Regions from separate parts of the Paenarthrobacter sp. A20 genome, predicted to be linked through region 1. Evidence: riboswitches for the same ligand, from Rfam matches in the RefSeq annotation. Region 1 holds a riboswitch; each other region holds the start of a gene.
What was found. Region 1 has a riboswitch for glycine ahead of cycA (D-serine/D-alanine/glycine transporter). Riboswitches for the same ligand answer to the same signal wherever they lie in the genome.
Positions count from the first base shown of each region.

Region 2: linked by a shared signal. The riboswitch ahead of gcvP (aminomethyl-transferring glycine dehydrogenase) and the one ahead of cycA (D-serine/D-alanine/glycine transporter) in region 1 are both predicted to bind glycine.
Region 3: linked by a shared signal. The riboswitch ahead of gcvP (aminomethyl-transferring glycine dehydrogenase) and the one ahead of cycA (D-serine/D-alanine/glycine transporter) in region 1 are both predicted to bind glycine.

Region 1 covers NZ_JALJWH010000001.1:1,875,344-1,877,609, reverse strand. The annotation lists gene cycA (D-serine/D-alanine/glycine transporter) at 1-1,160, opposite strand, end outside; glycine riboswitch at 1,311-1,409, opposite strand; gene J3D46_RS08960 (transposase family protein) at 1,595-2,266, shown strand, end outside.
Region 2 covers NZ_JALJWH010000001.1:683,264-685,529, forward strand. The annotation lists gene gcvP (aminomethyl-transferring glycine dehydrogenase) at 1-1,029, opposite strand, end outside; glycine riboswitch at 1,179-1,277, opposite strand; gene J3D46_RS03280 (PucR family transcriptional regulator) at 1,353-2,266, opposite strand, start outside.
Region 3 covers NZ_JALJWH010000001.1:2,005,132-2,007,397, reverse strand. The annotation lists gene gcvP (aminomethyl-transferring glycine dehydrogenase) at 1-1,406, opposite strand, end outside; glycine riboswitch at 1,588-1,685, opposite strand; gene J3D46_RS09580 (TetR/AcrR family transcriptional regulator) at 1,778-2,266, opposite strand, start outside.

The DNA.
Region 1 (2,266 bases):
CTGGCCAGGATGATGGACCACACGAAAACGAAGCAGACCGCGGACACTGTGGTCACCATGTCGAACGCCTTGCCAATGTCCGAGCCCGCGTACATGAGCACGACGCCGGACAGCAGCAGGACACAGGACAGGAACAGGGCGTTGCGGGGTACTTTGCGTCCTGAGAGCGCGCCGAACACTTTGGGGGCGTCGCCTTCCTGCGCCAGCCCGAACACCATGCGGGACGTGGAGTAGATGCCCGAGTTGGCCGAGGACATGGCGGAGGTCAGCACCACGAGGTTGACCATGGTGGCCGCTGCGCCGAGGCCAGCGAGCGAGAACATGGCAATGAACGGGCTGTGGCCGGCAGCGAACTGGGTCCACGGGGTGACTGACATGAGGATGATGAGGGCGCCCACGTAGAAGAGCAGGACGCGGATGGGAATGGAGTTGATGGCCTTGGGCAGGTTCTTCTCCGGGTCCTTGGCCTCAGCGGCGGTGGTTCCCACCAGTTCAATGCCCACGAAGGCGAAGACCGCGATCTGGAAGCCCGCAACGAAGCCCATGAACTCGTTGGGGAAGAAACCGCCGTGGCTCCACAGGTTGGTGAAGCTGGCCGGTCCGGCGTCGGACTGGAAGCCGCTGAAAATCATGAACAAGCCAACAATGATGAGTGCTGCAATGGCCACGATCTTGATGAGGGCAAACCAGAACTCGGTCTCGCCGAAGGCTTTTACCGTGGCAAGGTTCAGGAGCAGGAGGATGCCGATCGTGATCAGGCCGGGCACCCACAGCGGAAGGGACGGCCAGAGTTCCTGGGAGTACCCGGCGATCGCGATCACGTCGGCGATGCCCGTAATGACCCAGCAGAACCAGTACGTCCAGCCGGTGAAGAACCCGGCCCAAGGGCCGAGCAGGTCAGCAGCGAAATCGCTGAAGGATTTGTAGTTCAGGTTGCTCAGCAGCAGTTCACCCATGGCGCGCATGACGAAGAACAGCATGAAGCCGATGATCATGTACACGAAAATGACGGAAGGGCCTGCAGCGGAGATGGTCTTTCCGGAGCCCATGAAAAGGCCGGTGCCAATCGCTCCGCCAATGGCGATGAGCTGGATGTGGCGGTTGCTGAGCTGACGCTCAAGATGGGGTGAATCGTTACCGGTGGAAGGATGAATCGTCAAAGGAACTCCATCGTTCAGGCGGCACAGGGTGCCACGAGATTCGGGTTCCTCCCCGCTCTGTAGATGGACCTGAGAGTTTCCGCCTTCCTGCCCGGCAGGAACGCTTGCACCTTCGGTGAGCCCGGTGGCCGGACTGCTTTCCAGAGTTGCCTCGCCGCGGCGGTACATGGGCCTGAGAGATTCCTGGGGAGGATTTGCTCCTACGGCGCCTGGGGTGGTGTACCGGCAGGGCTCTCCCGCCGCGGATCAAAAGCGCGCACCACCACACTGGGTGATGCAGCTCACACAGTAACGAAGGCTGGGCTGCTCTGCAACCCCGCGACGAGACTCATGAATAGTGCTCGCGAAACGGGGTGCATGCCTCATTTGAGAAACGCTCGCGAAATCATGGGCCGCTGCGGGCGCGGCGGTGACGATGAGGGATGGACCTGTCGATGGCAACGCGTAGGGAAATCACGAAGAAGTACGCAGCCGATTATGCGAAGTCGTCGAAGAATGCCAAGGGATTGGTTCTGGACGAGCTGGTCGCCGTCACGGGCTGGTCCAGGGCCAATGCCCGGCGGGCGCTTTCCACAGCGCGCAAGCGCAAGGGCCCTGCGAGGGTGGCGGTACGGAAGCCTCGGGGACGAACCTATGGCTATGACACGCTTAAAGTCCTGATCGGTGTGTGGCGGCTGGCGGGGATGCCCTCGGGCAAATATCTGGCCGCGACCATGGACCTGTGGCTACCGAAGCTCGAAGCGTTTGGTGAACTCGACACCAAGAGACTGACACCGGCTGTCAGAGTGCAGTTGATGCAGGTCTCCGGGGCCACGATCGACCGGCTCCTCAAACCCACCAAGGACGCGGACAAACCCAAAGGGCTCTCCGCGACGAAGGCCGGGCCACTGCTGCGTAATTCGATCACGGTCCGTAAGGCCGGCGACGAGCACGAACAGCTCCCGGGTTTCATCGAGGCGGACCTGGTCGTCCATTGCGGCCCCACCCTGACTGGGGAATTCGCACGAACCCTGACCGCCACGGACGTGTTCACCGGCTGGACCGAGAACGTGGCCGTCCGAAACGGGGCGCACGTCTGGGTCCTTGCGGCCATGGATGAGGTCGTG
Region 2 (2,266 bases), 1.2 Mb from region 1:
GAGCAAAGCCTGGGCTGTACAGATGTTGGACGTGGCCTTTTCGCGGCGGATGTGCTGCTCGCGGGTCTGGAGTGCCAAACGGTAGGCGGGGACACCGGCATTGTCCTTGGAGACGCCCACGATGCGGCCGGGAAGGGTGCGTTCCATGCCTTCACGGACGGCCATGTACGCGGCGTGCGGGCCGCCGAAGAACAGCGGAACACCGAAGCGCTGCGCGGTTCCGACGGCGATGTCCGCACCTTGCTCGCCCGGGGGCGTGATGAGGGTGAGCGCCAGCAAATCCGCGGCCACGGTAACCAAGGCACCGCGTTCCTTGGCCTCGGCAATCACAGAAGTGTGGTCAAAAACCCGGCCGGAAACGCCCGGCTGCTGCAGGACGATGCCGTTGATGTCGCCGTCGGGAAGTCCGGCTGAGAGGTCGGCAATCTCGACCTCGAAGCCCAGTGCCTCGGCGCGACCCTTCACAATGGCGATGGTCTGCGGGAGGAGGTCTGCGTCCAGGACGGTCTTGCCATCCTTGGCAGTCTTGGACTTGTTGGCGCGGCGCATCAGCAGCACGGCCTCGGCCACGGCGGTGGCTTCATCCAGGAGCGAGGCGTTGGCTACGGGAAGTCCCGTGAGGTCCTGCACCATGGTCTGGAAGTTGAGCAGCGCTTCGAGGCGGCCCTGGGAAATCTCCGGCTGGTACGGCGTGTACGCGGTGTACCAGGCAGGAGCTTCCAGGATGTTGCGGCGGATGACCGGCGGCGTGACGGTGTCGTAGTAGCCCTGGCCGATCATCTGTACTGCGGTCTTGTTCTTGGACGCGAGCTTGCGGAGCTGGGCGAGGACCTGCACCTCGGTGAGGGCGTCGTTTCCGCTCGAAAGCCTCAGTGCAGTTTCCTGCCGGATGGAATCGGGGACGGCGACGTCCACCAGCCCGTCGACAGAGTCGTAGCCGATGGCCTTGAGCATGGTGTCAACGTCGGCTTGGCGACGGGCACCGATATGCCGGTCCGCGAAGGCGGTGGGGGTTGATTGAACAGTCAAGAGGAACTCCATGATTCAGGCGCCCAGTGAGCGCCACGATGATGTGGGGTTCCTCCCCGCTCTGTATTGGACCTGAGAGATTCCGCAGGGATGGTTGCCTGCTTGCACCGTCGGTGAGCCCGGTTACCCGGACTGCTTTCCAGAGTTGCCTAACCGCGGCGGTACATGGGCCTGAGAGATTCCTGGGGAGGATTTGCTCCTACGGCGCCTGACTGGATGTACCGGCAGGACTCTCCCGCCGCAGATCAAAAGCGTTGCGTCACCATAAGTGACACGCTTCACACCATAGCGGGTCATTTCGAAAAAGCGCAAGCAAGGTGACGCTACTGGTGCATCGCCTCGTGGATCTGCAGCGCAAACCAGAGCTGGGCAACAGTGGACGTTTCACCCATGTCCAGCCCCGTCAATTCACCGATTTTCCGTATCCGGTAGATGATGGTTTGCCGGTGCGCGAACAGGGCTGTCGCGGTTTTCTGCCACGAACGCTGCGAGTCCAAATACGTCCTCAGAGTGACAAGGAGATCGCCTTCCTGGCTCTGCTCGTAGTCAAAAATCGGGCCGAGAAGACGCCGGACCAGCGCCGTTCCTTCCTCAAAACCGGTGAGTCCCAGCCACGACGGCCCCTCCGCATAGCGGGACAGCCTGAGCCTGTTGGCCCGGGCTGAACCCAGCGCCCAGAGGGACTCCTGCAACGCGCGCTGGATGTTCGCAACGGCTGCAGGCGCGCTGATCCCGATCAGCGTTTCCAAGCCGGCGCAGTGCACCAGGACGTCGTCAGGCACGTCTGCCGGGACCACCACGTGGAGCCTGTTGTTCCGCTTCAAGGACGCAGACGCAACCCCGTGCCGCCACAGTTCGATGTGCACGCTGGCCAGCCTGTCGCCGTCGTCCGCTGCTCGATCCGCGGCGTCCGCCGCCATCGAGGCGAGCAGGAATCCTTGCGGCGGAACCTCAAATGCGGCGAGCCGACTCTCCATTTCGGCCACTCCCAGGCGTCCGTCCATGGCCTGCAGCAGGAACTCGCCGGCCAGCCGGTGGCGGCCTTCCAGCGACAGCACGATGCGCGAAAGTTGCAGTCCCAGCACGGTTGCCGCGTGGAGAAGTACGACGGCGTCCGGGTGCGGTTCGCTGTTGGGCAGCACCACCAGGAGCGCGTTGGCGTGGGTGGGGATGTCCATGGTCAGCACATGCCTGCCCCGGATGCGGTGCCACTGGAAGTTCTTCCCTGCCGGCGACA
Region 3 (2,266 bases), 130 kb from region 1:
AACACCGGGTGCTGCATGAAGTCGCTCGTGCGCTCAACAGAGCCCTCAAGCGCAAAGCCATCAGCGGACTCAAGCACCGAAGCGCCGAAGACCGACGCGACGTCGGCGACAACCGCCGTCGTCGTGGTCTCATCAACCGAGATGCCCACCGTGTCAGCGTCAACGCCGCGGAGGTTGATGCCCTTCGCTTCCGCAGCGGCCACGATCGCGGCAGCCTTGCCGGGGACGCGGACGGTGATGGTGTCGAAGAAGGAACCGTGGAGGACCTCGACGCCGGCAGCCTTCAGCGACGCTGCGAGGGTCCGGGCGTGGCCGTGGGCGGTCTCGGCGATCGCCTTCAGGCCTTCCGGGCCGTGGTAGACGGCGTACATCGAGGCCACGATGGCGAGGAGTGCCTGGGCGGTACAGATGTTGGAGGTAGCCTTCTCGCGGCGGATGTGCTGCTCGCGGGTCTGCAGCGCCAAGCGGTAGGCGGGGACACCGGCGTCGTCCTTGGAAACGCCCACCAGACGGCCGGGCATGGAACGCTCCAGGCCCTTCTGGACGGCCATGTACGCGGCGTGCGGGCCGCCGAAGAACAGCGGAACGCCCAAGCGCTGCGCGGAACCAACAGCGATATCGGCGCCCTGCTCACCCGGAGGGGTGATGAGCGTCAGGGACAGGAGGTCGGCAGCAACAGTAACCAGCGCGCCGCGTTCCTTGGCTTCAGCAATGACGGCAGAGTGGTCGAACACGCGTCCCGAAACGCCGGGCTGCTGCAGGACGACGCCGTTGATGGCGCCTTCCGGGAGACCGAGCGAGAGGTCGGCGACCTCAACGTCGAAGCCGAGGGCTTCGGCGCGGCCCTTCACAATGGCGATGGTCTGCGGCAGGCAGTCGGCGTCAAGAACGGTCTTGCCGTCCTGGGCGGCCTTGTTCTTGTTGGCGCGGCGCATCATCAGGACGGCCTCGGCCACGGCCGTTGCTTCATCCAGCAGGGAGGCGTTGGCGATCGGCAGGCCAACCAGGTCCTGGACCATGGTCTGGAAGTTCAAGAGTGCTTCGAGGCGGCCCTGGGAGATTTCCGGCTGGTACGGGGTGTAGGCGGTGTACCAGGCCGGGGATTCAAGGATGTTGCGGCGGATCACCGGCGGCGTCACGGTGTCGTAGTAGCCCTGGCCGATCATCTGGACAGCGGTCTTGTTCTTGGACGCAAGTTTGCGCAGCTCTGCCAGGACCTCCACTTCACTCAGCGCGTTTTGCAGTGTGAGGGCGACGTCCTGGCGGATGTCGTTCGGAACGGCGGTGTCGACCAGCGAATCAACGGTGTCGTAGCCGACGGACTTGAGCATGGTCTCAATGTCGGCCTGGCGGCGTGCGCCGATATGCCGATCGACGAAGGTGGTGGAGGCAGAACTAACCGTCACGAAGGAACTCCAATACTTGGGCGGCGTTTGGGTACGCCACAGCGGCTCGGGTTCCTCCCCGCTCTGTATTGGACCTGAGAGTTTCCGCGGGTTGTTGGGACAACCATCGCTTGCACCGTCGGTGAGCACAGCGCCCATTGGCCCGAAGGTGGGCTGAGCGCCTGCTGCTTTCCAGAGTTGCCTTGCCGCGGCGGTGCGTGGGCCTGAGAGATTCCTGGGGAGGGTTTGCTCCTACGGCGCCTGCACCACATGCTTGCAGGACTCTCCCGCCGCAGATCATAGGCATGTTCAGTTGTACGCGACCTCAGTCAGGGCAGGCCACAAGGGTTAATTGTCCTACGTGGCGGTCGCCGCCGCAAATGGGCGACGTGCTACTTCCGCAGCCGGTCCAGGACTCCCAACAGGATTTCGACGTCGGCCTCCCGGCCTGCGTTGCCGTCGTCCTGGCCGCCTTCGAACATTGCGTTGAAATACAGCCCGTCACCCATGTAACTGACGGCCTTGGCGACCTCGGGTCCCACATCCTTGGCCAGGACATCGAGCCATTGCTTTTGGATTCCGGCAAACCTGCGGCGGGTTTCTTCATGGGCAACCTCGGCCAGGCGGGTCGCGGCCACAAACGCACGGTCCATCGGAGTCCCGGCCCACAGGGACGTCCGGATGAAGTACGCGGCAGCACCGTCCGGCGCGGCCCTCATCCGCTCAATGTCCTGTTCAGCCAGTTGGTCCAGTCGTTCCAGCAAGGCACTGATCAGCGATTCCTTGTTGGGGAAGTGGTACAGCAGCCCACCCTTGGAGACCCCGGCCCGCTTGGCGACGGCGTCGAGCGTGGCAGCCCGTTCCCCTACCTCTATGAGGAG